3 regions of the Streptomyces sp. NPDC013157 genome follow, and region 1 is predicted to be linked to each of the others. Evidence: riboswitches for the same ligand, from Rfam matches in the RefSeq annotation. Region 1 holds a riboswitch; each other region holds the start of a gene.
What was found. A riboswitch is a leader RNA that binds a small molecule or an ion and turns the genes downstream of it on or off. The one in region 1 is predicted to bind cobalamin.
Positions count from the first base shown of each region.

Region 2: it holds a riboswitch for cobalamin, as region 1 does, so the genes downstream of both, ACFY6U_RS08230 (CbtB-domain containing protein) here and ACFY6U_RS16075 (cobalamin biosynthesis protein) in region 1, are expected to answer to the same signal.
Region 3: it holds a riboswitch for cobalamin, as region 1 does, so the genes downstream of both, ACFY6U_RS47855 (ribonucleoside-diphosphate reductase subunit alpha) here and ACFY6U_RS16075 (cobalamin biosynthesis protein) in region 1, are expected to answer to the same signal.

Region 1 is NZ_JBIBAK010000004.1:613,097-623,351, reverse strand. Features, by position in the region: gene ACFY6U_RS16115 (neutral zinc metallopeptidase) at 1-43, shown strand, start outside; gene ACFY6U_RS16110 (VOC family protein) at 160-573, shown strand; gene ACFY6U_RS16105 (hypothetical protein) at 595-1,983, opposite strand; gene ACFY6U_RS16100 (alpha/beta hydrolase) at 2,370-3,497, opposite strand; gene ACFY6U_RS16095 (class II aldolase/adducin family protein) at 3,590-4,324, opposite strand; gene ACFY6U_RS16090 (lysozyme) at 4,521-5,279, shown strand; gene ACFY6U_RS16085 (anion permease) at 5,455-6,711, shown strand; gene ACFY6U_RS16080 (hypothetical protein) at 6,730-6,957, shown strand; cobalamin riboswitch at 7,142-7,284, shown strand; gene ACFY6U_RS16075 (cobalamin biosynthesis protein) at 7,384-8,325, shown strand; gene ACFY6U_RS16070 (cobyric acid synthase) at 8,322-9,854, shown strand; gene cobN (cobaltochelatase subunit CobN) at 9,851-10,255, shown strand, end outside.
Region 2 is NZ_JBIBAK010000002.1:617,479-627,733, forward strand. Features, by position in the region: gene ACFY6U_RS08205 (pyridoxamine 5'-phosphate oxidase family protein) at 1-223, opposite strand, end outside; gene ACFY6U_RS08210 (hemerythrin domain-containing protein) at 226-918, opposite strand; gene ACFY6U_RS08215 (BTAD domain-containing putative transcriptional regulator) at 1,103-4,429, shown strand; gene pgm (phosphoglucomutase (alpha-D-glucose-1,6-bisphosphate-dependent)) at 4,457-6,097, opposite strand; gene ACFY6U_RS08225 (CbtA family protein) at 6,369-7,124, opposite strand; gene ACFY6U_RS08230 (CbtB-domain containing protein) at 7,147-7,368, opposite strand; cobalamin riboswitch at 7,405-7,546, opposite strand; gene ACFY6U_RS08235 (enoyl-CoA hydratase/isomerase family protein) at 7,563-8,669, opposite strand; gene ACFY6U_RS08240 (hypothetical protein) at 8,821-9,018, opposite strand; gene ACFY6U_RS08245 (EfeM/EfeO family lipoprotein) at 9,103-10,255, shown strand, end outside.
Region 3 is NZ_JBIBAK010000026.1:27,290-37,544, reverse strand. Features, by position in the region: gene ACFY6U_RS47880 (GntR family transcriptional regulator) at 91-855, shown strand; gene ACFY6U_RS47875 (DUF3311 domain-containing protein) at 1,030-1,311, shown strand; gene mctP (monocarboxylate uptake permease MctP) at 1,308-2,918, shown strand; gene ACFY6U_RS47865 (ATP-binding protein) at 3,030-6,584, opposite strand; gene ACFY6U_RS47860 (GNAT family N-acetyltransferase) at 6,750-7,256, shown strand; cobalamin riboswitch at 7,274-7,434, shown strand; gene ACFY6U_RS47855 (ribonucleoside-diphosphate reductase subunit alpha) at 7,556-9,931, shown strand; gene ACFY6U_RS47850 (ribonucleotide-diphosphate reductase subunit beta) at 9,931-10,255, shown strand, end outside.

The sequences.
Region 1 (10,255 bases):
TTACCGGAGCGGTGACTTGGCGCGCTGCAACACCTTCCGATGAGCGGCTGACCTGCAACGACGTTACAGACCGGGGGCGTTGTCAGTGCCGGGTGCAAGACTGGGGACCAGGCCGGAACGACGGCTTTCGGGGGACCGACGCACGAGGGAGTGATCGGGATGGCGGGCACGAGTGGCGGGCGGCCGAGCATCTATCCGTCGCTGCTGTACACGGACGCGAAGGCGGCGATCAAGCAGCTGACGGAGGCCTTCGGCTTCACCGAACTGTCGGTGTACGAGGCCGAGGACGGCATGGTGCTCCACGCCGAGCTGGTGCAGGGCAACGGTGCGGTCATGCTGGGCTCCAGGGGCCGCGGCGGCCGGTTCGACGCGGCGATGGAGGGCGGCGGCCCGACCGGGGTGTACATCGTCGTGGACGACGTCGACGCACACCACCAGCGCGCCGTCGACCACGGCGCCGAGATCCTGATGCCCCCGACGGACCAGGACTACGGTTCGCGGGACTACATGGCCCGGGACGTCGAGGGCAACATCTGGAGCTTCGGCACGTACGCCCCGGAGATAGCCGGCTGACCCGCCTGGCCCGCCCTTCCGCTAGCCGCCGGTGTGCACCTGGAAGGCGGCCCGGCGGACGGCCTTGGCGAGCGCCGGGTCGGGGTGGGCGGCGGCGAGGGCGACCAGGACCTGCACGGTGCGCGGGTGACCGACGGCGCGCACCTCGTCGAGCAGCGCGGGGACGGTGGGCTGCAGCGCCGACTCCAGGTGACGGACGAGCAGCGGGGCCTCACCGTGGTCGGCGACCGCGGCGGCCGTGTCGACCCAGAGCCAGGTGGCCTCCTCCCGGGTGAGCACCTCGTGGGCGTCCTCGGGGTCGACTCCGTCGTGCTCGGCCAGCCACAGCAGGGCGTACGGCCGCAGGGTCGGCTCGTCGACGACCGCGCGGACGTCCGGTTCGGCGGGGGCGCCGACGACGCGCAGCGCCTCGAAGGCGAGGCCGCGCAGCAGGGCGTCTTCGCCGCGGGCGGCGTCGACGAGCTCGGTGACGGCACCGCCGACGGGGCGGGCGGCGAGCCAGGCGCGGTACTCGGCGCGGGCCGCGTTGGGGCGCAGCTGGGCGCAGCCGCGCAGCATCTCCTCGGCGGCGACCTCGATGTTGCCGGCGGGGCTCTGCGCGGCGACGCAGATCTGCTCCAGCTTGACCCAGACCGCCCAGCTGCCCAGCGGGGTGAGGGTGGCCTGGCCGTCGCCGTAGGTCAGCGCGCCGACGGAGGCGAGGGCGTGCAGCGACCAGTCGAGGAGCGGGGCGAGCTCGGCCTCGTCGGCGGGGGCCGGGTCCTCGGCCGGGGCGTGGTCCGCCGGGTCGGCGTCGGCGGAGCGCACGGCGGCGAGCGGTCTGGCGGTCCCGGTGCCGTTCTCCGTGTCGTAGGGGACCTCGCAGCGCTCGGTGCGCAGTTCGGTGACCCGCTGGCCCAGCAGGTCCAGAAGCTGCTCGACCGGGACGGGACCGGCGGACAGCTGGAGGAAGGAGAGCACCTGGGGCATGGCCGAGACGACTTCGGCGACGGCGGCCGCCTCGAACTCGGCGGGCTCCGGGTGGGCGAGCGACCAGGCGTCGAAGAGGGCGACCCAGCCGCGCAGCACGGCGCTGTCGTCGCGGTCCCAGGCGCGCAGGCGCCAGCCGGGGCGCGCGCTGTCGCCGTGCACCTCGACCAGACCGGCGAGGCGGGCGGTGTCCCAGTCGGCGCGGACCTGAGCGGCGGTCAGGCCCAGGTCGTCGGACGCGCGTTCGGCGGACGCGTCGGAGAGGGTGGCCTTGCCGTCGGCGGTCGCGCCGTCGCTGCCCGGCCCGAGGGCGGTGTCGGCCCAGTGGGCGACGCGGGCCGCGCCGGCCAGGCCGGAGCGTGCCATTCTGGCCAGCTCGGCAGGGGCCGGGGTGCCCTCGGGCGGGCGGGGTGCGGGGCGGCGCGCGGGCCGCTGGTTCATCGCTCGGGGGGCGGCGGCCAGGGGTCGCGTTCGGACGAGTCGAAGCCTTGAGTCGCGCGGGATACGGGACGTCACGGGTGCAGTCTTCCGGTTGACGGTCCGAAAACCCAAACGGAATGTCACGGCGGGCGACGGGACTGGCCAACGCACGGGGTGCGAGGCGAGGCGAGGAGACATGTTCAGGCCAGTGGTACGGCGTTAAACGGAACCTCCGGGACCGGCCGGAACCGGGGTTTCCGGCTTGGGACGGGGAGCGGCCGCGGCCGCGGAGGGGAAGGGCCGGCGGGTGCGGGAAGAATCACATCGGGGGTGCCGGCGGATGCCGGACGCGCTCGTCAGCGACCGCTCGACAGAGGGTGCGCCGGGGCGCGTGCGCCGGGGCACCGTCACATCAGGGGCGTGAGGAACCGGCGCAGCCGTTCCTCGTACTCCTCCGGGTCGGCGTTCCACATCGCGCCGTGCGGGGCGTCCGGGACGGTGTGCAGGGCCACCAGGTCGGGGCGCCGCTCGGCGAGCCTGCGGGAGTACACCCAGGGGGCCACCGTGTCGTCCGGGCCGTGCACGATCAGGGTGGGCACGGTCAGCTGTTCCGGGTCGACGGGGTCGGCGGCGTGGTCGGCGTGCAGGCCGACTCGGCCCTGGGCGGCGCGTACCGCGAGCGGCAGCAGGGGTTCGGGGGTGTGCCGGGCCTGGGCGAGGGCGCGCAGGGTGGCCTCCCAGCTGAGTACCGGGGAGTCCAGGACCAGCCCGGAGATCCGATCGCGCAGTGCCGAGTGGGCGGCGGCGCGCAGCGCCATGGTGGCGCCGGTGGACCAGCCGTGCAGGACGACGCGGCGGGCGCCGTAGCGGACGGCGTAGCGGATCGCCGCGTCCAGGTCGCGCCACTCGCTCTCGCCGAGGTGGTTCAGGCCGTCCGGGGGTCGCGGGGCGCCGAGGTCGCCGCGGTAGGCGAGGGCGAGGACCGGCAGGCGCCGGGCGTGCAGAAACGCCATGACGTTCATGGGGTGCTCGCGGGTGGTGCCGAGGCCGTGCACCGCGATCACCCAGGTGTCCCGGTGGCCGGGCACGAACCATGCGGGCAGCGGGCCGAGTTCGCCGGGCAGGTCGATGTCGGCGTACTCCAGGCCCAGGGCCGTGCCCGGGTTGCCGACGTGGACGTTGGCGGTGAGCCAGGCCGGGTCGCCGGTCTCGAAGGTGCCGTGGGTCACCCGCTCCAGCCGCCGTACGACGGTGTCGGCGGTGCTCGCGGCGGACTCCAGGACGGCGCCGACGACCGCGTGCGAGCCGTCGCCGGCCAGGCCGTAGGTGCCGGGGCGCAGCGAGGCGAGGTCGCGGGTGAGGGTGATGCGGCCGGCCGCGGTGCCGTGCACGGTGAGCCGGGGTTCGGTGGGCAGGGGGCGGCCGGGCGGTGCCTTCAGCGCGGCGTCACTGGCGAACCGCCCCGCGGCCACACCGGCCGCACCGGCGGCGAGTACGGCACCGACGGCAGCGACCGTGACTTTGACTGGGCGCACCTGTCCAGTGTCCGGGCGGACTCCGGTGTCGGCCAGTGGAGGAGGGAGAAATCGACGAAGCCACTGGATCCGCCTTCCCGCCCGGCCGGGGTTCACCCCTCCCGCTGCCCGTATCCCCTCAGCTTCTCCCCCGCCTCCGTCACCTGGTCGGGGGAGAGCAGGGTCGGGGTCAGGCCCGGGACCGCGGACGCCGTCAGCCACAGGCGGCACATCCACTCCAGCTGGGCGGTGCGGTCGTAGGCCTGGGTCAGGGTGGTGCCGTAGGTGATCGTGCCGTGGTTCTGGAGGAGGCAGCCGGAGCGGTCGGCCAGGGCGCGGAGCATGTTCTCGGCCAACTCGTGGGTGCCGTACGTCGCATACGGGGCAACCCGGACGGCGCCACCGAGGGCGGCGGACATGTAGTGGATCGCCGGCAGCTCGGGGACGAGCGTGGAGACGGCCGTCGCGTGGACGGCGTGGGTGTGGACGACGGCCCCGGCGTCGGTGCTGCGGTAGATCGCGAGGTGCATCGGCAGTTCGCTGGTCGGGACCAGGGTGCCGAGGACCTGGCGGCCGGCGAGGTCCACGCCCGTCACGTCGTCCGGAGCGAGCCGGTCGTAGGGCACACCCGACGGTGTGACCAGCACGGTGTCGCCGACGCGGACCGAGACGTTGCCGGAGGTGCCGACGACGAGTCCGTCGGAGACCGTGCGGCGGGCGGTGGCGACGAGTTCGAGCCAGGCGTCCGCCTCCTCCGCGCGTACATCCCGCCTTCGCGGCTCCGACACACCTTGTGCGCCGGCCCGTCCGTCCCGTCCGTCGCGCTCGTCCCGCCGCTGCTCAACCATGGCCCGATCCTGTCAGGCGACGCCCCAACCGGCCTGCGCGGCAGGGCACTTTAGGCCGGACGTCCCGAATCCAGTAGAGCGCAAACCGCCACAAAGAGTTCCATTTCCCGGCTTGGCTGAAGATCGCCGAGGATACGCCGATCTTCCAATAATCTCTGGACGATTTTTCGTACACGTCGCCATTCCGGGGGGAAACATGGCCCGTGACCGTATTCCGCCGTCCCGCCACCGCGTCCGCGCCCTCGCGGCGTCCGTGGCGGCGCTCGCCCTCGCGTGCACCGCGACCGCGTTCGCCGGCACACCGGCGTCCGCGGCGAGCCTGCCGAAGGGGCATGACGTCTCCTCGCACCAGAAGAACGTCGACTGGACGAGCGCCAGGGCGAACGGCGCCAGGTTCGTCTACATCAAGGCCACCGAGTCCACCACCTACCGCAACCCGTACTTCGACCAGCAGTACAACGGCTCCCGCGAGGCCGGCATCAGGCGGGGCGCGTACCATTTCGCCCTGCCGGACAAGTCGTCGGGCGCCCGGCAGGCCGCGTACTTCGTGGGCCACGGCGGCACCTGGACGGCGGACGGGTGGACGCTGCCGCCCGCGCTCGACGTCGAGTACAACCCGTACGACAAGAAGCACCGGTGCTACGGGCTGAGCCACTCCGGGATGGTCCGGTGGATCAGGTCCTTCAGTGACGAACTGAAGCGGGAGACCGGCCGGCGGCCGGTGATCTACACGACCACGAACTGGTGGGACCTCTGCACCGGCGGCAGCAGCGCGTTCGCCGCCGACCACGCGCTGTGGATCGCCCGCCACGGCTCCGCGGACGCCGGGACACTGCCGGCCGGATGGTCGTCGTGGACCTTCTGGCAGTACGACAACAGCGGCAGCCTGCCGGGTGACCAGAATCTCTTCAACGGGTCGGCGGGACGGCTGAAGTCGTTCGCCCTGGGCCTCTGACCAACGGGCGACTGGGCCGCCGGACCGGAACCGGGACGGCGGCCTCGCCCCACCCCGCCCACGGCCACCCCGAAAGTCGATCTCATACACCACCAGGACTGCCCCAGTTCACCTTCCGTTCATTCAGGTTGCCTACGGTCCAACAGCCAATGACCTCGAAAGATTGCCTGGGTAAATGGAAAACTTCTCGCTGATCCTCGCGATTGTGGTGGTAACCGCACTCGCGTTTGATTTCACGAACGGTTTCCACGACACCGCCAACGCGATGGCCACGACCATCTCGACCGGTGCGCTCAAGCCCAAGATCGCGGTGGCCATGTCCGCCGCGCTCAACCTGGTGGGCGCCTTCCTCTCGGTGGAGGTCGCCAACACGATCTCCAAGGGTCTCGTCGACGAGAACGGCATTCGTCCCGAGGTCATCTTCGCCGCCCTCGTCGGCGCCATCCTGTGGAACCTGGTGACCTGGCTGGTGGGTCTGCCCTCCAGTTCCTCGCACGCCCTCATGGGCGGTCTGATCGGCGCCACCGTCGCCTCCGCCGGCTTCGGCGCGGTCCACGGCGACGTGCTCGTCACCAAGGTCCTGCTCCCGGCGGTCGCCGCCCCCGTCGTCGCCGGCCTCGCGGCGATGCTCTCCACCCGCCTCTCCTACACGCTCTCGAAGAACGCCGAGGACGAGGCCACCCGCAAGGGCTACCGCGCCGGCCAGATCGCCTCCGCCGGCCTGGTCTCGCTCGCGCACGGCACCAACGACGCACAGAAGACGATGGGCATCATCACCCTCGCGCTGATCGCGGGCGGTGCCATCGCTCCCGGCTCGAACCCTCCCACCTGGGTCATCCTCTCCGCGGGCCTCGCCATCGCGCTCGGCACCTACATCGGCGGCTGGCGGATCATCCGCACCATGGGCACGGGCCTGACCGACCTCCAGCCGCAGCAGGGCTTCGCCGCCCAGACCAGCGCGGCCACCGCCATCCTGGCCTCCTCCCACCTCGGTTTCTCCCTCTCCACCACGCACGTCGTCTCCGGTTCCGTGATGGGCGCGGGCCTCGGCCGCAAGGGCGGCACGGTCCGCTGGTCCACCGCGACCCGCATGATGGTCGCCTGGGTGCTCACCCTCCCCGCCGCCGCGCTGGTCGGCGCGCTCGCCGAGTCCGTGACGGACCTCGGCGACTGGGGTACGGCGGTCGTCGCCGTCTTCCTCGTCGCCTCCAGCGCCGCGATCTGGAAGCTCTCCCGCCGCGAGGTCGTGGACAGCAGCAACGTCGTCGGCACCGAGGAGCCGGCCGGTGTGGTGACCACGGCGATCGCCGCCGTGACCCCGCCGCCCGCGGGCACGGTCGCGGTCACGGACGACCTGACCGCCACCATCCCCGCCCCTGCCTCCACCTCCGCCCCGGCCGCTCCCGCGCCCGACCCGGCCGCCACCGTCTGACCCCGAGGAAGAACCGACATGAACATCGACTGGGCAGCCATCGGCTCCGTCTTCGGCGTCAGCCTCGTGGCCACCGTGGGCCTGGTGACCCTCTTCACCCTCGGCATCAAGGGCCTCTCCGCCCGCGAACGCGCCACCGCCCAGGGCGGCTCCGCGGCCCTGGCCGTCACGGCCGCCTACCTCTGCTTCGCGGCCTGCGCGGCGGCCGTGGCGTACGGCATCCACCTGATCGTGGCGAAGGCCTGACACGAGAAGGCCTGACACGAGAAGGCCCGTCGCTCGAAGGCCCGATACAAAGGGCCTCGTCGGCACCGCGAAGGCTCCTCTCCATCCCCCGGGGAGGAGCCTTCGGCATGCCCCACAGGCCCCGCCGGGCAACTGGTGTGGGCCTTCCCACACACTCCCCTCGCAGGTCAACGCCAGGTTGACGGGTCTTCCGGGGGCGTGGTGGACTTCCGGAGCCATGTACGGCGGCAAGAGAGGAAGCCGGTGTGAATCCGGCGCGGTCCCGCCACTGTCACCGGGGTAGCAATCCCCGGGAGCCAGGAACTCTCACCGCCGGTCTCGTCGAACCAGGGCGCGGACACCCTGAGTGAGGACATAACGCCATGCGCGGCTGCCGATCGAGGTTGAGTACCCGGCCCGTTCCCGACCCCGCGGCCGGCTGAGCCGATGGGTGCCGATCGCGTCTTCGCGTACGGCGCCGCCGCCGGCCTTCTCGGTGATCTGCTGCTCGGCGATCCGCGCCGGGGGCATCCGGTCGCCGTGTTCGGACGGGTGGCCGGGGCCGTGGAGCGGGTGCTGTGGCGGGACCACCGCGGGTGGGGCGCGCTGCACACCGCCGTGTGCGCCGGCGGCGCCGTGGCGCTGGGTGCCGTGGCCCAGCGGATCGTACGACCGTCCACCGCCGCGTCCGTGGTCCTCACCGGCGCGGCCACCTGGGCCGTGGTCGGCGGTACTTCGCTCGCGCGCGAGGCCCGCGGCATCGGGCGGGCCCTGGAGGCCGGCGACGTCGAGGCCGCCCGCGCCCGGCTGCCGCATCTGTGCGGACGGGACCCGCAGGCCCTGGACGCCGACGGGATCGCCCGTGCGGTCGTGGAGTCGGTCGCCGAGAACACGAGCGACGCGGTCGTGGGCGCGCTGGTGTGGGGAGCCGTGGCCGGCGTCCCCGGGCTGGTGGGGTTCCGGGCCGTCAACACCCTGGACGCCATGGTGGGGCACAAGTCGGCCCGGTACCGGCGGTACGGGTGGGCTTCCGCGCGGCTGGACGACCTGGCCGGGTGGCCGGGGGCACGGCTCACCGCCGTGCTGGCCGCGGTGGCCGGGGACGAACGGCGGGGGGCCGTACGGGCCTGGCGGGCCGACGCGGCGAAGCATCCGAGTCCCAACGCGGGGCCCGTGGAGGCGTCGTTCGCGGGGGCGCTGGGGGTGCGGCTCGGGGGGACGTTGTCGTATGCGGGGCGGGTCGAGCACCGGCCCGTGCTGAACCAGAAGGGGCGGGCCGTGGAGGTCGCGGACATCGGGCGGGCGGTGCGGCTCTCCCGTCGTGTCGGTCTGCTCGCGCTCGGCGTGACCGTCGCCGCGCGCCTCGTCGCGAAGGGACGTACGTCATGAGCGGTGGCCTCCTCGTCGCCGGTACCACCTCCGACGCCGGGAAGAGTGTGGTCACCGCCGGTATCTGCCGGTGGCTGGTGCGGCAGGGTGTGAAGGTCGCGCCGTTCAAGGCGCAGAACATGTCCCTCAACTCCTTTGTCACGCGCGAAGGTGCCGAGATCGGGCGGGCGCAGGCCATGCAGGCGCAGGCCTGCCGGGTGGAGCCGACCGCGCTCATGAACCCCGTGCTGCTGAAGCCCGGCGGCGAGCAGAGCAGTCAGGTCGTGCTGCTCGGCAAGCCCGTCGGCGAACTGAGCGCGCGCGGCTACCACGGCGGGCGGCAGCAGAAGCTGCTCGGGACCGTGCTCGACTGTCTCGCCGAGTTGCGGGGCACGTATGACGCGGTGATCTGTGAGGGGGCCGGCAGTCCGGCGGAGATCAATCTGCGCCGGACCGACATCGTGAACATGGGGATCGCCCGGAATGCCGGGCTGCCCGTGCTCGTCGTCGGTGACATCGACCGCGGCGGTGTCTTCGCCTCGTTCTTCGGGACCGTGGCGCTGCTCTCGCCGGAGGACCAGGCCCTCGTCGCCGGGTTCCTCGTCAACAAGTTCCGCGGGGACGTCTCGCTGCTGGAGCCGGGCCTCGACATGCTCCACGGGCTCACCGGGCGGCACACCTACGGCGTCCTCCCCTTCCGGCACGGCCTCGGCATCGACGAGGAGGACGGCCTCCGGGTCTCCCTGCGCGGGACCGTGCGCGAGTCGAACGTCGCCCCGCCCGTCGGGGAGGACGTCCTGCGGGTCGCCGTCTGTGCGATCCCCCTGATGTCCAACTTCACGGACGTGGACGCGCTGGCCGCCGAACCGGGCGTCGTGGTGCGGTTCGTGGACCGGCCGGAGGAGCTGGCCGACGCCGACCTCGTCATCGTCCCCGGCACCCGGGGGACGGTCCGCGCCCTGGAGTGGCTGCGGGAGCGGGGGCTGGCCGAAGCGCTGCGGCGCCGGGCCGCCGAACGGCGGCCGGTGCTCGGCATCTGCGGTGGCTTCCAGATCCTCGGGGAGCACATCGAGGACGAGGTCGAGAGCCGGCGGGGGCGGGTGGAGGGTCTCGGGGTGCTGCCCCTAAGGGTGCGGTTCGCCCCCGAGAAGATCCTTACCCGGCCGGAGGGGACGGCACTCGGCGAGCGGGTCGAGGGGTACGAGATCCATCACGGGGTCGCCGAAGTCGTCGGCGGCGATGCCTTCATCTCTGATGACGGAGGACACAGCCTGGACGGCTGCCGGGTCGGGCAGACCTGGGGCACGCACTGGCACGGCTCCCTGGAGTCGGACGGTTTCCGCCGGGCCTTCCTGCGCGAGGTGGCGGCCGCCGCGGGCCGCCGGTTCGTACCGGCCCCCGACACCTCGTTCGCCGCGCTGCGCGAGGAGCAGCTCGACCGGCTCGGCGACCTGATCGAACAGCACGCGGACACGGACGCGCTCTGGCGGCTCATCGAGTCGGGCGCGCCGCAAGGACTGCCTTTCATCCCACCGGGAGCGCCCGCATGAGCACTGTGTTGTTGTTGTCGACCGCCGACACCGATCTGCTGGCGGCCCGGGCCGCCTCCGGTGCCGACTACCGGATCGGCAATCCGACGCGCGTCGGCGTCGCGGAGGAGCTGCCCGCGCTCGTCGCGGGCGCGGACATCGCCGTCGTACGGCTGCTCGGCGGCAAGCGCGCCTGGGAGGACGGGGTCGCCGCCCTGAAGGCCACCGGGATCCCGACCGTGCTGCTCGGCGGCGAGGCGGTGCCGGACGCCGAGCTGATGGCCGAGTCGTCGGTCCCCGCCGGTGTGGTGGCCGAAGCCCTCAGGTACCTCGTCGAGGGCGGCCCCGCCAACCTCACCGAGCTGGCCCGGTTCCTCTCCGACACCGTGCTGCTGACCGGCGAGGGGTTCGACGAGCCGCAG
Region 2 (10,255 bases), on a different contig from region 1:
TGCCGGTGGGGTCGGAGAAGAGCAGCGCGACACGGCCGTCCCGGCGGATGTTCAGGGCCTTCTGCGCGAACGCCAGGGAGGTGCTGAGCAGCAGCGTCCCGTCCGGGCGGCGGCGCACGGCCGTCGGCCAGGCGAGCGGGGTGCCGTCCCGGCCCAGGGTGGCGAACTCGCAGGTCCGGTAGGCGTCGAGGACGTCGAGCGGGGCGGAGTCGAGGAGGGCCATGTCTACTCTCCGTCCAGCGGGGCACGCATGCTGCGGCGGTAGGCTGCGTACTGGCGGCGGCCGACGGCCCGCCACAGCAGCCGGCCGATGAGCGGGACCTTGCCCAGGAAGTAGGCGCTCTCCTCGGGGGTGGCCTCCTCCAGGATCGCGCCGAGGGCCAGCATGCGCTTGTTCTTGGGCAGCCCTTCCAGGCCGCGTTGTCCCACCAGTTCCCACTCCGGGACGGTGAGGTGCTCGGCGACCAGCGGGAGCAGCGACTGCTCCTCCTCGTCGAGGTGCTCAAGGAGCGCGATCCGGTGCGCGTCCAGGGCCAGCGCCAGTTCCTCGGCGGGTATCCGGTCTCCGGACCCCTCCCACACGGGCGTCCACTCGGCGACGGCGGTCAGGGTGCGGTCGATCGCCTCGTGCTGCTCGGTCATCCGGTCCACCAGCGCCTCGTCGTGGGCGGCCCGGTCCCGCAGCAGCGGCCAGATCAGTTCGTCCTCGGCGTGGTGATGGTGGTGCAGGCCGAGGGTGTAGTCGCGCAGTGCGGCGGCGACCCGCGCCGCACGGGCCCGGTCGCCGTCGGGCACGGCGCGCACCAGCCGGGGCAGCAGCGCCGACTCGCGGCGGAACACCCGGTGGACCACGATCATTTCGTGGGTGTGAGGACGATCGGCGGTGGTGGGGGCGCCGTGGCTGCTGTTGAGGGACACGCTTGCTTGCTCCAACGATCTGATGTCTGCGTCGGCCGCCCACCGTGGCCCACCCCTCTTGGCGTCCGCTTGGCGGCCGGCTTGGCGGTGGGTGCGGCGGCCGGCCCGGCGGCACGGCCGCGTCCAGCCCGCGTTTAACGTCTGTTGACGGGATCGACGCGGCGCTCGGGTAGATTCCGGCGGCGTGCTGCGTTTGCGAGTCCTGGGTCCGCTGGGTGCCGAAGTCGCCGGGACACCGGTCGAGTTGGGTGCCCCGCGGCAGCGCGCCGTGCTGGCCCTGCTGATCGCGGCCCGGGGCGGTGTCGTACCGGTGGACCGGATGACGGACGCGCTGTGGCGGGGTGAGCCGCCGGCCAAGGCCGGTGTGTCGCTGCACGCCTATCTGTCGAACCTGCGCCGGTCGCTGGAACCGGGACGGCCGCCGCGGGCGCCGGCCACCGTCCTGGTCACCGTGGCGCCCGGGTACGCCCTGCGGCTGGCCGCGGACGCGGTGGACGCCTGGCGGTTCGAGACCTGGGTCGGGCGGGCCCGTACCGCCCCGGCCGAGGAGGCCCGGCAGCTGCTGGCCGAGGCGCTGGGCTGGTGGCGGGGGCCTGCCTTCGCCGAGCACGCGGACGAGGAGTGGGCCGCCGCCGAGGTGGCCCGGCTGACCGGGCTGCACGCGGAGGCCCGGGAACTGGCCGTGGCCGCGGATCTGCGGACCGGCCGGGCGGCACAGGCCGCGGCCGACGCCGAGTCGCTGGTCCGGGACAGCCCCCTGCGCGAGGAGGGCTGGCGGCTGCTCGCGCTCGCCCAGTGGGCCTGCGACCGGCAGGCCGACGCCCTCGCCGCGGTGCGCCGGGCCGGAGCCGTCCTGCGCGACGAACTCGGCTGCGATCCGGGGCCCGCCCTGCGGGAGTTGGAGCACGCGGTGCTCAACGGGCGGCTCGACGTGCTGCGCGCGGCCGTGCCCGAGCCCGTAGCCGAGCCCCCCGCGCGCACCGGCCCCGGTCTGTTCGTCGGCAGGGGCCGGGAGTTGCGGGCCCTGGCCGGGGCGGCCCGGGCCGCCCGCGAGGGCGGCGGACTGGTGCTGGTCACGGGCGCGGCCGGCGCCGGCAAGTCCGCGTTCCTCGACCGGGCCGCGGCCCGGCTGCGCGAGGCCGGCTGGCGGGTGGTGGTCGGGCGCTGCCCCGAGTACGAGGGCGCACCGCCCGCCTGGGCCTGGGTGGAGGCGCTCGGCGCGCTCGCCCGCGAGGTGCCGCCGACCGGCCCCGAGGAGCTGGCGGTGCTGCTGCGGGAGCCGCAGGGCACGGCGGCCCCGAGCCGGGACGACGAGGCCAGCGCCGGCCGCTTCCGCATGCACCGCGCCTTCGCCGACTGGCTGCGCGCCGCGGCCTCCCAGGCGCCCCTCGCCGTCCTCCTGGAGGACCTGCACCGGGCGGACGCCGAGACCCTCGCCCTGGTCGAGGCGGCGGCCGCCGTCACCGGGGTTCCCCTGCTCACGGTCGCCGGTTACCGGCCCGCCGAGGTCGGCGAACACCTCCTCAAGACCCTCGCCCACCTCGCCCCGGACGCCCCGCACCGGATCGCGCTCGGCGGCCTGCCGCTCCAGGACACCGCCACCCTGGTGGACGCCGTCTGCGGCGCGCCCGTGGATCCGGCGACCGTGGCGGCGCTCGCCGAACGCACCGGCGGCAATCCGTTCTACGTCCTGGAGAGCGCCCGGCTGCTCGCCGACGAGGGCGCCCTCGTCGCGGTCTCCGAGGTCCCCCAGGGGGTGCGCGACGTGCTGCGCAGGCGCCTCGCCCTGCTGCCCGCCGCAGCCCGGTCCGTGGTACAGCTCACCGCCGTGCTGGGTCTGGAGGCCGAGGTCGCCCTGCTCGTCGATGCCGCCGAGGCGGACGAGGAGCAGGTGCTGGAGGGTCTCGACGCGGCGCTCGCCGCCGACCTGCTCGCCGAACCCGGGCCCGGCCGCGTCCGGTTCGTGCACGCCCTGGTCCGCGACACCGTCTACGCGGACCTGTCCGGCGCCCGGCGCTCCCGGCTGCACGCCCGCGTCGCGCGCCTGCTGCGCCACCACCGGCCCGGTGAACTCACCGCCCTGGCCCACCACTTCGCCCGTTCCGGCAGCACGGCCGACGCCCCGCTCGCCATCGACTACGCGCTGCGCGCCGCCGAGGCCGCCGAGCGGCGCTACGCCCACGACGTCGCCGTCGCCCTGATCCAGCAGGCGATCGACACCCGTACCGCGACCACGGGCGACGACACTCCGCCCGACCGGCTGATCGAGCTGCTGGTACGGCTGCTGGGCGCGCAGGTGCGCACCGGTGCGACCGACGCGGCCCGGCGCACCCGGCAGCGCGCGGTGGAGCTCGCCGAGCAGGCCGACCGCGGCGACCTGGTCGCGGCCGTGTACGGGGCCTGGACCGAGCCCGCGGCCTGGCGCAGCCGGCTCGAAGGGCCGTACGACCGGACCGCTCTGGCCCGCCTCGAACGGCTCGCGGCCGATCCGGGGCTGGACGGGCCGACCCGGGCCCGGGTCCTCCAGGTCCTCGTGGACGCGGTCGCCGCCGAGGACCAGCCCCGGGCCCTGGAGGCGGCCCGCGCCCAGCTGGACCTCGCCCGTGCCGACGGCGAACCCCGGCTGATGGCCGCCGCGTTGATGACCTCGGCACGGCTGCTGCCGCACGAGAACCGGACCGGCACCCGGCCGGCGCTCACCGCCGAGCTGCGGGGCCTCGCCCAGGCCCACGACCTGCCCGCCTATCGCTGGGTCTGCGAGAACCTGGACGCGATGACGGCCGCCGCCCGCAACGACCCGGCCGCCGTGCACCGGCACACCGTGGAGGGCCTGGTCCTCGCCCGCCGCTACCGGCTGGTGTGGGCGCAGGGGCTCAGCGCGGCGACCTCGGCGATGCTGGCCTGCGTGACGGGGCGCTTCGAGGCGGCGGAGGCCGCCTATGCCGAGGCGGACACCCTGCTGCAGCGGGTGGGCGCCCACCACGCCACGGGTCTGCGCACGCTCGGGCTGATCACCGTGCGGCTGGTCCAGGAGCGTGCGGCCGACGTCGAGCCGCTGGTCCGGGCGGTGTACGAGTCGGCGCCCGGCCAGGTCGCGGTGGCGTGGGCGCTGGTCCTGGCGCGCCAGGGCAGACTCGACGAGGCCCTGGCCGTACCCGTCTCCGCGGAACCGCCACGGGACCATCTCTACGGCCTGGAGCTCGACTTCCGCGCCCAGCTCGCCGTACTCCACGAAGACCACGGCGCGGCGGCCGCCCTCCTCGGGCACCTGCGGCCGCTGCGGGAGCAGCTGGCCGGCGCCGCGGGCGCGGCGTACGCGAGCCGACCGCTCGCGCACGCCCTCGCCGACCTGCACCGGCTGCTCGGCGAGGACCGGGCGGCGGCCGAGGGCTACGCGCTGGCCGAACGCACCGCGCTCGCCTGGGGTTCGGCCCACCTCGCGGCCGACACCCGCCGGGCCGCGGCGGACCTGGCCGAGACCCGGGCGCGCCGCCGCACCTTCGCGACCTGACGACCCGGCACCGGGCCACCCCCGTCGTCAGCCGCCGAGCGCGGTGTCCACCACCGCCTTGGCCTCCTCCTGCACCCGGGCCAGGTGGCCGGGACCCTGGAAGGACTCGGCGTAGATCTTGTAGACGTCCTCGGTGCCGGACGGGCGGGCGGCGAACCAGGCGTTCTCCGTGGTCACCTTGATGCCGCCGATCGCCGCGCCGTTGCCCGGAGCCTCCGTGAGGACGGCGGTGACCGGCTCGCCCGCCAGGGTCTCGGCGGTGACCTGGGCCGGGGAGAGCTTGGCGAGGAGGGCCTTCTCCTCGCGGGTGGCGGGGGCGTCGATGCGGGCGTAGGCGGGTTCGCCGAAGCGGGCGGAGAGGTCGGCGTAGTGCTCGGACGGGGTCTTGTCCGTCACGGCCGTGATCTCGGAGGCGAGCAGGGCGAGCAGGATGCCGTCCTTGTCGGTCGTCCAGACCGAGCCGTCCCGGCGCAGGAAGGAGGCGCCGGCCGACTCCTCGCCGCCGAACCCGATGGCACCGCTGACGAGTCCGTCGACGAACCACTTGAACCCGACCGGGACCTCGACCAGTTGACGGCCGAGGTCGGCGGCGACCCGGTCGATCATCGAGGAGGAGACCAGGGTCTTGCCGACGCCGGCGTCCGCCGCCCACTGCTCGCGGTGGCGGTAGAGGTAGGAGATGGCGACGGCGAGGTAGTGGTTGGGGTTCATCAGGCCGGCGTCGCGGGTGACGATGCCGTGCCGGTCCGCGTCGGCGTCGTTGCCGGTGGCGACGCGGAACTCGTCCCGCTTCTCGATCAGCGAGGCCATCGCGTACGGCGACGAGCAGTCCATACGGATCTTGCCGTCCCAGTCCAGCGTCATGAACCGCCAGGTGGGGTCGGTGTACGGGTTGACCACGGTGAGGTCCAGGCCGTGCCGTTCGGCGATCCGGCCCCAGTAGGCGACGGAGGCGCCGCCGAGCGGGTCGGCTCCGATGCGCAGCCCGGAGGCCCGGACCGCGTCGAGGTCGAGGACGCTGGGCAGGTCGTCGACGTAGACGCCCATGAAGTCGTAGCGGCCGGTGGTGGGTGCGGCGAGCGCGCGCTCGTACGGGATGCGCCGTACGTCCTTCATCCCGCCCGCGATGATCTGGTTGGCGCGGTCCTGGATCCAGGAGGTGGCGTCGGAGGCGGCGGGGCCGCCGCTGGGCGGGTTGTACTTGAAGCCGCCGTCGGCGGGCGGGTTGTGCGAGGGGGTGACCACGACGCCGTCCGCGAGACCGGTGGTGCGGCCCCGGTTGTGGGTGAGGACGGCGTGCGAGACGGCGGGGGTGGGGGTGTAGCCGTCGGCGCTGTCGACGAGGACGGTGACGCCGTTGGCGGCGAAGACCTCCAGCGCGGTGACCTTGGCGGGCTCTGACAGGGCGTGGGTGTCCGCGCCCAGGAAGAGGGGGCCGTCGGTGCCCTGGCCGCTCCGGTACTCGCAGATGGCCTGGCTGGTGGCGGCGATGTGGTCCTCGTTGAACGCGGTCGTCAGCGACGATCCGCGGTGTCCCGAGGTGCCGAACGCCACCCGCTGGCCCGGGTCGGACGGGTCGGGGTGCAGCGCGTAGTAGGCCGTGACCAGCCGGGCCACGTCGACGAGGTCCTCCGGAGCCGCCGGCCGGCCCGCTCGCTCATGCGGCATGAGTCCACTTCCTCCGCAGTCGTTGATCGATCGCTGGCCGCCCATCTTTCCTTGTCAGCGGCCACGAACGCGAGTACGGCACCGGCCGCGCGCCGAAGACACGGCGGGTTCACGACCGGTTCACAGCAGGGGTACCGCGGCGGGCGGGCGCTGTTCGAAGACGTCCGTCCACGGCTCGTAGCCGAGGTGAGCGAACGCGGGAGGGCCCCCGGACGGTTCCGGTGGGCCCTCTCGTGTCGTTCGGTGTCGCCGTGGTGTGGCGCGGTGCCGGTCAGTGCGGAGCGGCCACCGTGCGCGCGGCGGCCGGCGCCTTCGCCGGCTTCGGGTTGAGGACGCGCTCGGCCAACTCGCCGAACAGCAGGCCGAATCCGCCCCACAGCACTGCCTGGATGGCGAGCGCCGAGAGCCGGAACCGCCACAGCAGGGTGGCCGGGAAGTCCTTCGGCACCTCGTTGACGACGGGGAGGAACTGGTAGGCCAGCCCGATGACGACCGCGAACGCGGCCACCGCGAGCACGGTCGCCCACCAGGTGCCCAGCCGCGGCTGGAGCCGCTTGCCGAGGATGGCGGCGGCGACCGCGAGGAGCACGCTGAGCAGCATCATCAGGAAGTACAGCGTGGTCCGCTTGCCGATGGTGTCCGGGTCGCCCACCGACGGCGGGTTGGCCGGGTACTTCAGGAACGGCACCACGTACACGGCGGCCAGGGCGCAGCCGGACAGCAGCAGCGCCGTCCCCCGCGCCGAGAAACGGCCGACGCGGCCGAGGGCGAAGCAGTAGGCCAGGGCAGCGATGCCGCCGAAGGCGACCCCGTAGACGAGGACACCGGTGGCCAGGCCTGCGGTGGACTGCAGGGAGCGGGAGACGACCTCCATCTCGTGCTCGTGCGCGTGGGCGTCCTCGAAGCTGATCGCCTTGTCGACGTTCGGCTCACCGAGCAGGTAGGCGACGACGAGGGCGAGCAGGCCGGCGGCCAGGCCGGCGAGCATGCCCCGCACCAGGAGGTTCCGGACCGTTGCGGAGTTCATGGGGGGTACGGCGTCCCTCGCGTCAGTGGCAGGGGAAGCCGAGCAGGTGGCGGGCGTCGTGCACCCACTCGTGGACGTCCGTGCCGCTGAACACGGAGGTGGCGCCCTGCTCGGCGCCGACGAAGTAGAGCAGGATCAGCATCAGGATGCCGAAGAAGACCGCCCAGGGAGCTATCGCGGACAGCGGCAGCTTGGCGGGAACGGCGGGGGTGTTGGCTGTCGGCGGAGCGACGGTCTGCGCCATGGCAGGACCTCCTCTGGGAGTTCGCGTCCCAACTCGGTGGTGCACAGGACGACGGCCACGGGTCTGACTCACGAGCAGCCCGGGGGCTCTCGCATACAGTGGCGCGACCGTTCCGGATTCCCACCGGCTTCCGTCTCGCCGTCGTCGATATCGGACAGACCGTACCGCGTGTCAGGGGCACGGCCAAGACCGCGTCACCAGGCGTGATCTTCGTCTCGCGCCTGGTGGGCGGCCGGTGGGGCGGATCGGGCGGGTGGGGCGAGGCCGAGTTCGCGTTCGCCGAGCGGGGCGAAGAAGCGGTCGACGTCGGCGTCGGCGACCTCGGCGAGGGTGGCCGGGGACCAGTGCGGGGTGCGGTCCTTGTCGACGACCTGGGCCCGGATGCCCTCCACCAGGTCGTGGGTCGCCAGGGTTGCGCAGGAGACGCGGTACTCCTGGTCCAGGACCCGCTCCAGCGAGCCGAGTCGCCGGGCCCGGCGCAGCGCCGCCAGCGTGACCTTCAGGGCGGTGGGCGACCTGGTGAGCAGGGTGTCCGCCGTCTCCTTCGCCGCCGGGTCGCCGTGCGCGAACAGCCGCTGGACGATCTCCTCGACGGTGTCGGCCACGTAGCAGGCGTCGATCCACGCCCGGTGCCCGGCCAACTCCCCGTCGGGCGCCTGTCGTACCTGCCGGGCGAGCGCCTCGGGTACGGGCAGGCCGGCGAGGTCGGCGACGAACGCGGGGATCGAGCCGGACGGCATGCAGTGGTCGGCGAGGCCGCAGAGCACGGCGTCGGCGGCCCCGATCCGGCCGCCGGTCAGAGCGAGATGGGTGCCGAGTTCGCCGGGCGCACGGCCGAGCAGATACGTGCCGCCGACGTCGGGCACGAAGCCGATCCCGGTCTCCGGCATGGCGATCCGTGACCGCTCGGTGGCGATCCGGACGCTGCCGTGCGCCGAGACACCGACCCCGCCGCCCATCACGATGCCGTCCATGACCGCGACGTACGGCTTCGGGTACCGGGCGATGCGGGCGTTGAGCCGGTACTCGTCCCGCCAGAACGCGGCCGCGGCCGACCCGTCGCCGTCCCGGGCGTCGTCGTGGACGGCACGGATGTCCCCGCCCGCGCACAGGCCGCGCTCCCCCGCGCCGCTGATGACGACGGTCTCGACGGCGGGGTCGTGCTCCCACTCCGTGAGCGCCTCGTCGATGCGGCGCACCATGGCGTGGGTCAGCGCGTTGATGGCCTTCGGCCGGTTCAGCGTGAGGTGCGCGGCCCGTCCGTCGACGTGCAGCAGGACGTGTTCCTCGGCGCCGGTCATCCGGACACCTCCGCCGGGCCGCGGGCCACGATGAGGCGCATGATCTCGTCGGTTCCTTCCGGGACGGGTGGACGCGTGGGTCACGGACGATCTTCTCGTGTCCGTCGCGTCCCCAGCACGCCGACCCGTCGAAGGGCGTGCCGCTCGGTGGTCAGGGGCGGCGGCCGGCGGCGACGAAGGGGGCGCCGAAGAAGCGGAGTCGGCCGGTGTCGGCCTCGGCCTTCCAGAAGGCGGTGACGGGGCCTTCGGTGACTGGCGGTGCCCGTGTCCTCTTCAGGCCGGTCCGGCCCGGTACCGAACGGGCGGCTCCGCTGGAGGTCCGGTGAACCGGCAGGGAACTCTTGGTCATGGGTTTCCCTGGACGGCCGTTCGAGTACAAAGGGCTGCCTAACATGAGGCGATCACGAACGGTACGAACCCCCGGGAGCTCGGGATGGTGTTGTCCGGCCTCAGCTGGAGGTCGTTGCGTCCCTGGGCGGTCGTCGGTGTCGCCGTCGTGTGCCTGGTGGCCGGAGTTCTGGCGCTCACGCACGACTCACGCCCCGCGCACGCCGACCCGGCCGCGCTGCCGCACACCACCGTGGAGGTGTCCGCCAGCCGCTGCGGCCGGGGGTGGAGCGCGCCGGTCTCCGGTGTCCAGGTCTTCGACCTGCACAATCCGACCGACGGGGCCGCCGAGGTGCTGCTGGAGGACCCGAAGAGCCGGGCCGTGTACGGCGAGGTGGAGGACATCGGGCCCGGAACGACCCGCGAGCTCACCGTCCGGCTCGGCAAGGGCGCGTACGCGTTCAAGTGCGTGCCCGACGACGCCGACGCCGTCACCGGGCCGACCGTCCGGATCGCCAGGGGCAGCAGCGGGCCGGCCGCGGCCCCGGTCACCGAGCACGATCTGATCCCGCCGGCCCTCGCCTACCAGAAGTGGGTCGGCAGCGGCCTGTCCGACGTCGTACGGCTGACGGCCGCCCTGCGGGACGCGATCGACCGCGGTGATCTCGCCGCCGCCCGCACCGCCTGGCTGCCGGCGCACCTGGAGTACGAGCGGCTGGGCGCCGCGTACGACGCCTTCGGCGACGCCGACGGCGCGATCAACGGCACGGACGCGGGACTGCCCGGCGGGGTGCACGACAAGGACTTCACCGGCTTCCACCGGATCGAGTACGGACTGTGGCACGGCGAGTCCGCCGCCGGCCTGCGCGGCCCGGCCGCCGGCCTGGTGAAGGCGGTCACCGCGCTGCGCGACGACTGGGCACAGACCCGGATGGACCCCGCCCAGCTGGGGCTGCGGGCGCACGAGATCCTGGAGAACACGGTGCAGTTCGAGCTGACCGGCCGTACCGACTACGGCAGCGGCAGCAACCTCGCCACCGCCCGCGCCAACCTGGACGGCACGGTGGAGGTCATGTCCCGGCTGCACCCGCTGCTGGCCACCCGGTACGCGGATCTGGCCGGTCTGGAGAGCGAGCTGAAGCAGGCGGGCACGGTGCTCGACGGCTTCGATCGCGGCGGCACCTGGACAGCGCTGGGGAAGCTCGGCCACCGGCAGCGGGAGGACGTCGACGCGGTCCTCGGCGACCTGGTGGAGCGGC
Region 3 (10,255 bases), on a different contig from region 1:
ATACAGAGGGGATCACGCAGCGTGCAGGGCGAATCCCGGTACGCTGCCGTGCCACGAGGCGAGCCGCGTCAATAGCCGGGAAGGCGGAGCATGAGCACCGACGTCAGCAGTGCGGAGAACGAGAGCGGGACAGCCGTCCGTACCGCGCGCGTGCCCAAGTACTACCGCCTGAAGAAGCACCTGCTCGAAATGACCGAGACACAGGCCCCCGGCACCCCGGTCCCGCCCGAGCGCACCCTGGCCGCCGAGTTCGACACCTCCCGCACCACCGTCCGCCAGGCCCTCCAGGAACTGGTCGTCGAGGGCCGGCTCGAGCGCATCCAGGGCAAGGGCACCTTCGTCGCCAAGCCCAAGGTCTCCCAGGCGCTCCAGCTCACCTCCTACACGGAGGACATGCGGGCCCAGGGCCTGGAGCCGACCTCGCAACTGCTGGACATCGGCTACATCACCGCCGACGACCGGCTGGCCGGACTGCTCGACATAACGGCAGGCGGGCGCGTGCTGCGCATCGAGCGGCTGCGCATGGCCAACGGCGAGCCGATGGCGATCGAGACCACGCACCTGAGCGCGAAGCGCTTCCCGGCCCTGCGCCGCTCCCTCGTCAAGTACACGTCCCTGTACACCGCCCTGGCCGAGGTGTACGACGTCCATCTCGCCGAGGCCGAGGAGACCATCGAGACCTCGCTGGCGACCCCGCGCGAGGCCGGTCTGCTCGGCACCGACGTCGGCCTGCCGATGCTGATGCTCTCCCGCCACTCCCTGGACCGCGACGGCCAGCCGGTGGAATGGGTGCGCTCGGTGTACCGCGGCGACCGCTACAAGTTCGTGGCCCGGCTCAAGCGGCCCCAGGACTGAGCACGTTCGCACCCCGCCCCTCCTGACGGCACGTCACCCTTCTCCACGAAATCGACATGCAGATATGCGGATGAGGTCTTCCGCTGACCTTGTGCGTTCGCCATGATTGCCTGCGCATTACACAGGTGAACGACGGTGATCGCCGTGCGGTCAGTGAGGGGACGGAGCCGCGAGATGTCAGATGCGTCCGATGTGACCAAAGCGGCGGTGGTGACGCCCATCCGCGTCGCCATCGCCCTCTGCCTGATAGCGCCCTTCGTGGCGATGCTCTGGGTGGGCTCGTACGCCAAGACGGGCCCGGTGTTCATCGGGATCCCGTTCTTCTACTGGTACCAGATGCTGTGGGTGCTGCTCTCCACCGCGCTCACGATGACCGCCTACCAGCTGTGGCAGCGCGACCAGCGCGACCAGCGCGCCCGCAAGACCGGGACCACGAGCGGGGGTGCGCAGCAGTGAAGGACGGTGTGAACGGCGTCGCACTCGGCGTCTTCATCTTCTTCTTCCTGGCCGTCACGGTCATGGGCTTCCTGGCCGCGCGCTGGCGCAAGGCCGAGAACGAGCACTCCCTCGACGAATGGGGGCTCGGCGGCCGGTCGTTCGGGACCTGGGTCACCTGGTTCCTGCTGGGCGGCGACCTGTACACGGCGTACACCTTCGTCGCCGTACCCGCGGCGATCTACGCGGCGGGGGCGGCCGGCTTCTTCGCGGTGCCGTACACGATCCTGGTCTACCCGCTGATCTTCACGTTCCTGCCGCGCCTGTGGTCGGTCTCGCACAAGCACGGCTATGTGACGACCTCGGACTTCGTGCGCGGCCGCTTCGGCTCCAAGGGCCTCTCCCTCGCCGTCGCCCTCACCGGCATCCTGGCGACGATGCCGTACATCGCGCTCCAACTCGTCGGCATCCAGGCGGTGCTGGACGTGATGGGCGTGGGAGGCGGCGACAACACCAACTGGTTCGTGAAGGACCTCCCGCTCCTCATCGCCTTCGGCGTGCTTGCGGCCTACACCTACTCCTCCGGCCTGCGGGCCCCCGCCCTGATCGCGTTCGTGAAGGACGCGCTGATCTACATCGTCATCGCGGTGGCGATCATCTACATCCCGATCAAGCTGGGCGGCTTCGACGACATCTTCGCCAAGGCGGGTGACAAGTTCACGGCGGCGGGAGCGGGCGGCCTCGTCCCGCCCGCGGCCGGCCAGTGGACGTACGCCACCCTGGCGCTGGGCTCCGCCCTCGCGCTCTTCATGTACCCGCACTCGATCACCGCGACGCTCTCCTCCCGGAGTCGTGACGTGATCCGCCGCAACACCACGATCCTGCCGCTGTACTCCCTGATGCTGGGCCTGCTCGCCCTGCTCGGCTTCATGGCCATCGCGGCCGGCGTCAAGGTCACCAACGGCCAGCTGGCCATCCCCCAGCTGTTCGAGAACATGTTCCCGGACTGGTTCGCGGGCGTGGCGTTCGCGGCGATCGGCATCGGCGCCCTGGTCCCCGCGGCCATCATGTCCATCGCGGCCGCGAACCTCTTCACCCGCAACATCTACCGGGACTTCATCAAGCCGGACGCCACGCCGAAGCAGGAGGCCCAGGTCTCCAAGCTGGTCTCCCTGCTGGTGAAGGTGGGCGCGCTGGTCTTCGTGCTCACCATGGACAAGACGGTCGCCATCAACTTCCAGCTCCTCGGCGGCATCTGGATCCTGCAGACCTTCCCGGCCCTGGTCGGCGGCCTGTTCACCCGCTGGTTCCACCGCTGGGCCCTGCTGGCGGGCTGGGCGGTCGGCATGGTCTACGGCACGGTCGCCGCGTACGGCGTGGCCTCCCCGACCCAGGCGCACTTCGGCGGCTCGTCCAAGGAGATCCCCGGCCTCGGCCAGATCGGCTACATCGGCCTCACCGCCTTCGTGATGAACGTGGCGGTCACGGTGATCCTGACCTTCGCCCTGAAGGCCTTCAAGGCCCCCGAGGGCATCGACGAGACGAATCCCCAGGACTACACGGCGGACGCGGGCGACCCGGGCGTGGAGGTGGAACTCCCGCCGGCTGTCGCAGGGAGCGCCCACTAGAACGCGCCCCAAAGGGGTACGGGGAACTGCGCGAGCAATCACACACAACCCGTAGCGGGCCGCCGAGATCAAGCACCACGGCGGCCCGCTACGGCCATCTCCCCGGCATCGCTACTCCCGCGTCCGCCGGGCCATCTCGTCCCAGAAGCGGTCCAGTTCACGGACCCGCATGCCGACCCAGCGCGGTGTCTTGCGGTGCAGCCCGCGCGGCAGCCAGCGCCGCACGCTGCCGGGCAGCAGAGCCTGCTGCTGACGACAGAACGGCTCGCGGATCTCCCCCCGGGGCAGCCAGCCGCGGGGAGGGTACGGGCAGAGCTGGAACTTGCAGTCGGGCAGACAGGTCATGCCCGGTGCGGGCGGGGTGGACGTGCCGATCCGCAGGCCGGGCCGCAGCGGCTCCCGGTTCGTACGGATGCACGGCGGCAGCGGCATACCGGGCTGCTCCGCGCGGGCCAGGCGCTCCTCGACCCCGTCCGGCTGCCCGTCCCGTTCGATGAGGTTCAGCATGACCAGGACGTCGGCGACGAGCCGCTGGGCACGCGGGTCCAGGGTGCTCCAGCCGACCGACGGCGGGATCCACAGGCTGTGTTTGCGGTAGCCCCCGCCGGTGTCGGCGCGGGCCCCGATGTTGTCGGCCGCGCCCTTCTCGTCGATCCACAGGAACCGCTCCGGCTGTCCGGTCTCCAGGGCGAGAGCCACCAGATCACCGGCTTCGGCGACGAACGGATGCAGACACCGCCGGGGCGTCCCGCCGGACCCTTCGGCCGGCCCCGGCGGCGGGTTCACCGTGCCCGTCATCGACAGCCACCGCCGCACGGTCTGGACCGCGGTGGCCCCGCCGCCGTCGGCGCAGTCCTCGAGTTCCCACAGGCACAGGGCCTGCAACAGGCTGAGCTGGGCGTACCAGCACCGGGACTGTTGCAGCACGGTCTCCGCCTGCCGGATCAGATCGGCGCGCCCGCCGGGGTAGGTCTCCGGATACCGCTGACGCCGGTTGGCCGCGTACTTGAAGCCCTGGGCCAGCGCGGCCTCCAGGGCGAGCGGCAGGTCGGGGGCGCCGTCGGTGAAGTTCGGGTCGAGGTGGCGCAGCCACTTGGTGAGGCGTTCCCGCGCCTCGTCACGGTGGGCCTCGTCGACGGAACCCAGGAGCATCGGGACCATCCAGGCCCGCATCACGAACTCCCGGAACAGGCCGACCCGTTGCTTGCGGTAGCGGTCGTTGAGCTCCTTGCGGTCCTGCTGCAGCCGCCGGACGCGCTCGGTCGACACGGTGCCCGAGAGCGACCTGGCCGACCTCGCACGCCCCATGTCCTTGGCCCACGTCTCGTACTCCCGCCGCTTCCAGGCCTTCAGCTTGTCGAGCCGGTCCTCGTACTCCCGCACCGGGTCGCTGTTCAGACCGACCCGCTCGCGGATCACGGCGAACGCGGCGTTGCCGCCGGCGCCGAACTCCTGCGCGAGGGCCAGGCGGGTGGAGTAGGAGGACTCCTCGATGCCGATCTCGAAGAGCTCCCAGTACAGCGGGGTGGTGTCGACCCGGTCGGACACCTTGCGCAGCGCGGCTCCGAGTTGCTTGAGCAGCCTGCGCTTGGCGTCCCTCAGCGTGCGCCGGTCCCCCTTGAAGGCGGGCCAGCGTGCGCGCACCGCGGCCACGATGTCGCCCAGGTGCCGGGGATCGGCCTCCGCGCTCTCGATCTCCACGGCCGCGGCGTAGAGGTCGAGGGCCTTCGGATCGTCCGTGCGACGGCTCGCGGCGTCGCGCAGCCGCTGGGCGGGAGTGCGGCCCCCGACGGTCGACTGCCGGACCCGGTCGGCGACGCTCTTGCGCACGACGGCCCGGATCCCGCTCCCCGGATCCGGCAGCCCCGCCTCCCGTGCCCGGGACAACAGCACCAGCGCGATGAGCAGTTCCCGGCTGGGACCGGGCGGCTGCAGCGCCTCTTCGACCAGTTGGCCGGCACCCCGCTCCCCCAGCTGGTTCAGCAGCCGGTAGCCGAAGTAGGCCTGGATGATGCTGTGCGGGAACCGGACCCTTCGCTCGGAGCCCTCCACCAGCTTGAGCCTGCCCGCCTGGGCCGCGAGACGGGCGAGGCCGGCCTGGCACTGGTCCAGGTTCCCCGCGCGCAGCCGTCGGCGTTCCTCGTCGCCGAGCCGTTCGCACAGCGCGTCCCAGATCTGCCGCCGGTGCCAGTCGGAGAGGGCGTTGCCGTGTCTGCCGTAGTGGTCGAACGTCCGGTCGGCCCAGACGCGTTCCGCCAGGGCCAGGGCGCGCCGGGCCGGACCCGGGTGCAGGACCTCCGGGTCGAGCAGCTCCGGGAGGCCGACCTCCAGCTTGTCCTGGAGCAGTCCGACACAGGCCAGGGCCGAGACCAGTTCGAGGGCGTCACGGCGCTCCTGCGGGGCCAGCGCGACATCCTCCCGCAGCTTCCCCTCGCACAACGCCTCGGCCCAGCTCTCCATCAGCCACAGCCGCAGGGTGGCCCGGTCGCGGCCGCGGGCGTTCAGGTGATGGGGATCGTGGTGCCGAAGGTCCTGTTCCAGGGCGCCGCGCCGGTGGAGTTCGCGGGCGATCTGGAGGTAGATCGGCGACTCGGTGACCTCCGCCGTCTCCACGATCCAGTCCACCCGGCGCTCGTCGCCCTCCGGTACGCCGGCTTCGACGAAGCGCACCGCCGCCTCCTCGCCGAGCGGTTCCAGTTCGACGATCGCGGCCGAGGTGTTCTCCAGCGGACTGTGCGGCCGGGAGGCGATGACCAGGGGCAGCTTCTCCTCGTGGGCGCGTTCGATGGCCCGGCGGATGATGTTGTCCCGGTTCTGCTGCTGGTGGCCGTCGTCGAGGAGGGCCTCCTCCAGACCGTCGGCGAGGACGACCGGCTTGTCGTCGGCGAGGAGTTGCTGCCAGACCCGGTCGGTCTTGGTGCGCGCCAGGATGCCCTTGGGCGCCTCGTCCGCGAAGCGCCGCCTGGCCAGGAGTTCGAAGTTGAGGTCGGCACCGTCCACCGCGTCGCGGAGCCGGATCGGCACCGGGACGGCGTTCTGGTGGGCCAGGAGTTCGGTGAGCCGTACGAGGACGGCGGTCTTGCCGGCGCCGACGCCGCCGACCAGCAGATAGGGCCGACGCGTGTCGCGCTCCCGCAGCCGTTCGGCGATGACCTGCGCGACCTCGTCCCTGCCCACGATCTCGGCGGTGTCGGGGCCGGCGGTGGGCACCAGCTTGCGGGGATCCCGCAGCGCCTTGGCGAGATAACGCCGTTTGGTCCAGCGGTACCACCAGAACAGGAACAGTGCGGCGGCGACGGAGGCGGCGAGGATCGGACCGACGAACTTGATGACGGTTTCGAAGCCGACGTCGTTGTGCCGCCGCCATCCCTCGAACCAGGTCGTACTGCCGCTGAAGAGGATGTACAGCCCCTCGACGATCCAGGCGAGCAGTGCCAGCACGGCGACGATCCAGATCGCCCTGGTGACGTTGGCGTAGGAGACCCACCGGTGCCACTTCCTGGGACGGGTGGCGCCGCGGTGGGCCTCCATACGGATCGTCAGGGCGTGCCAGCGGCCCACGAGACCGGCTCCGACCCGGTTGCCCGCGCGCCGCAGGCCCAGTGTCGCCATCGGCGCGTCGCGCGGTTGCTCCTTGCCGGGCGGGTGACGGACGACCCTTGTCATGGTGCCTTCTCCTTGCGCGTTCCCGGAGTGGTTCTCGGAACGAAGGGCCCCCGCGGGCACCGGCACCTCCTTCCATGGAAGCACTCCCGGCACAGCCCGCAACCCGGGCGCCCCACCGGGGAAAACGGGAGGTTCCCGCATGCGGGAGTCCGGCAGACTCGCACCATGGACATCACGATCCGGCCCGTGGACCCCACCGAACACGCCGCACTCGGCGAGCTCACCGCCCAGGCCTACCTCCGGGACGGCCTCCTCGACTACGGCGAGGGCGACGCGTACCTGCCCGTGCTGAAGGACGTGGCGAGCAGGGCGGCCGCCGCCGAGGTGCTCGTGGCGGTGGAGGGCGAAAGGCTCCTCGGCGGCGTCACCTTCGTCCCCGGCCCCGGCCCGATCGCCGACATCGCCCGCCCCGGCGAGGCCGAGATCAGGGCGCTCGCGGTCGCACACGAGGCCCGCGGCCGAGGTGCCGGCGAGACTCTCGTCCGCGCCTGCATCGACCGCGCCCGGGCCACGGACGGCTGCACGGCCGTCGTCCTGTCGAGCCAGCGCGCCATGCACACCGCCCACCGGCTCTACGAGCGCCTCGGCTTCGTCCGCACACCGGAGCGCGACTGGAATCCCGTGCCGCACCTGGACGACATCACTCTCCTCACCTACGAGTTGACGCTCTGACACCGCCACGACACAACATCTGGGGGTGGCATCGCGGCCCGGCACCAGATGTATGCTCATGCTCGCTGTCGCCGCAGGGGAATCCGGTGTGAATCCGGAACTGTCCCGCAACGGTGTACTTGTGCATGTTCGTGCACAGGAGTCAGTCCGAGGACCTGCCGACAGCACGCCCAGCCACCCGGTTCGGGCGTTCTGACGTCCGGGCCTCGTGGAGTGGGCCAGGGTCTCGACGCGTGCCCGCGCGCTCGTGCTGCCCCCTGCCCTCCGCCAGGCCCGTGCCCAGCGAGGGAGAGCCCCACGTGACCATCGCGCCAGCCGACCCGGCTTCAGCGACCAGCTCTGCGGAATCCGCGGCGGACGACGGTCCCGGTACCGCGTTGCTGCGGACCCTGACCGAGCTGACCGCCGACCTCCCCGACGCCGACCCCGGCCGGGTCGCCGCCGCCGCGTTGCGGGGGCGGTCCGCGCGGGCCGACGAGTCGGAGTTGCGCGAGCTGGCCACCGAGGCCGCCGCCGGTCTCATCTCCGAGGACCCCGCCTACTCGCGGCTGGCCGCACGTCTGCTCACCGTCTCCATCCGCGCCGAGGCCGCCTCGCAGGGCGTGACGTCCTTCGCCGAGTCCGTGGCGGTGGGCCACCGCGAGGGCCTCGTCGCCGACCGCACCGCCGAGTTCGCCCGGCTGCACGCGGCCCGCCTCGACGCGCTCGTCGACCCGGCCGCGGACGACCGCTTCGGCTACTTCGGCCTCCGTACGCTCCACAGCCGGTACCTGCTCCGGCACCCGATCACCCGCAAGGTCATCGAGACGCCCCAGCACTTCATGCTCCGGGTCGCCGCCGGTCTCGCCGAGGACGACACCGTCAGGTCGGTGGACGAAGTCGCCGCGCTCTACGGGCTGATGAGCCGCCTCGACTACCTCCCGTCCTCCCCCACCCTCTTCAACTCCGGCACCCGGCACCCCCAGATGTCGTCCTGCTACCTCCTCGACTCCCCGAAGGACGAGCTGGACTCGATCTACGACCGCTACCACCAGGTCGCCCGGCTCTCCAAGCACGCCGGCGGCATCGGTCTGTCGTACAGCCGCATCCGCTCGCGCGGGTCGCTCATCCGCGGCACCAACGGGCACTCCAACGGCATCGTGCCGTTCCTGAAGACGCTGGACGCCTCGGTCGCGGCCGTGAACCAGGGCGGCCGGCGCAAGGGCGCCGCCGCGGTCTACCTGGAGACCTGGCACTCCGACATCGAGGAGTTCCTGGAGCTGCGCGACAACACCGGTGAGGACGCCCGCCGCACCCACAACCTGAACCTCGCGCACTGGGTCCCGGACGAGTTCATGCGCCGGGTGAACGCCGACGAGCCGTGGTCGCTCTTCTCCCCCGCCGACGTACCGGAACTCGTCGACCTGTGGGGCGAGGAGTTCGACGCGGCCTACCGCAGGGCCGAGGCGGCGGGGCTGGCGCGCCGGACCATCCCGGCCCGCGACCTGTACGGCCGGATGATGCGGACCCTCGCGCAGACCGGCAACGGCTGGATGACGTTCAAGGACGCGGCCAACCGGACCGCCAACCAGACGGCCACCCCCGGTCATGTCATCCACTCCTCCAACCTCTGCACGGAGATCCTGGAGGTCACGGACGACGGCGAGACGGCCGTCTGCAACCTGGGGTCCGTGAACCTCGGTGCGTTCGTCGACACGACGGCCGGTGACATCGACTGGGAGCGGCTCGACGAGACCGTCCGCACCGCCGTGACCTTCCTCGACCGGGTCGTCGACATCAACTTCTACCCGACCGAGCAGGCCGGCCGGTCCAACGCCAGGTGGCGGCCGGTGGGGCTGGGCGCGATGGGGCTCCAGGACGTCTTCTTCACACTGCGGCTGCCCTTCGACTCCGCCGAGGCGAAGGCCCTCTCCACCCGGATCGCCGAGCGGATCATGCTCGCCGCGTACGAGGCCTCCGCCGACCTCGCCGAGCGCAACGGTCCACTGCCGGCCTGGGAGAAGACCCGCACCGCGCAGGGTGTGCTGCACCCCGACCACTACGGCGTCGAGTTCACCTGGCCGGAGCGCTGGGCGGCGCTGCGCGCGCGGATCGCGACCACGGGCCTGCGCAACAGCCTCCTGCTCGCCATCGCGCCCACCGCGACCATCGCCTCGATCGCGGGCGTGTACGAGTGCATCGAGCCGCAGGTCTCGAACCTCTTCAAGCGCGAGACGCTGTCCGGTGAGTTCCTCCAGGTCAACTCCTACCTGGTGCAGGACCTCAAGGACCTCGGCGTCTGGGACGCCCGCACCCGGGAGGCGCTGCGCGAGGCCAACGGCTCGGTGCAGGACTTCGTCTGGATCCCGCAGGAGGTGCGCGACCTCTACCGCACCGCCTGGGAGATCCCGCAGCGCGGCCTGATCGACATGGCCGCCGCCCGCACCCCGTACCTGGACCAGGCCCAGTCCCTGAACCTCTTCCTGGAGACGCCGACCATCGGCAAGCTCTCCTCGATGTACGCGTACGCCTGGAAGTCGGGCCTGAAGACGACGTACTACCTGCGCTCGCGCCCGGCGACCCGGATCGCCCGCGCCGCCCAGGCCCGAGCCACCGTCCCCGTCCAGCAGGCGGCCCCCGAAGACGCCGTCGCCTGCTCCCTGGAAAACCCCGAGTCCTGCGAGGCCTGCCAGTGATGTCCAGCAAGAACCTTCTCGACCCCGGCTTCGAGCTCACGCTCCGCCCGATGCGCTACCCGGACTTCTACGAGCGCTACCGGGACGCCATCAAGAACACCTGGACCGTGGAGGAGGTCGACCTCCACTCCGACGTCGCCGACCTCGCGAAGCTGTCCCCGATGGAGCAGCACCTGATCGGCCGGCTGGTCGCGTTCTTCGCGACCGGCGACTCGATCGTGGCGAACAACCTGGTGCTGACGCTGTACAAGCACATCAACTCCCCCGAGGCGCGGCTCTATCTGAGCCGGCAGCTGTTCGAGGAGGCCGTGCACGTCCAGTTCT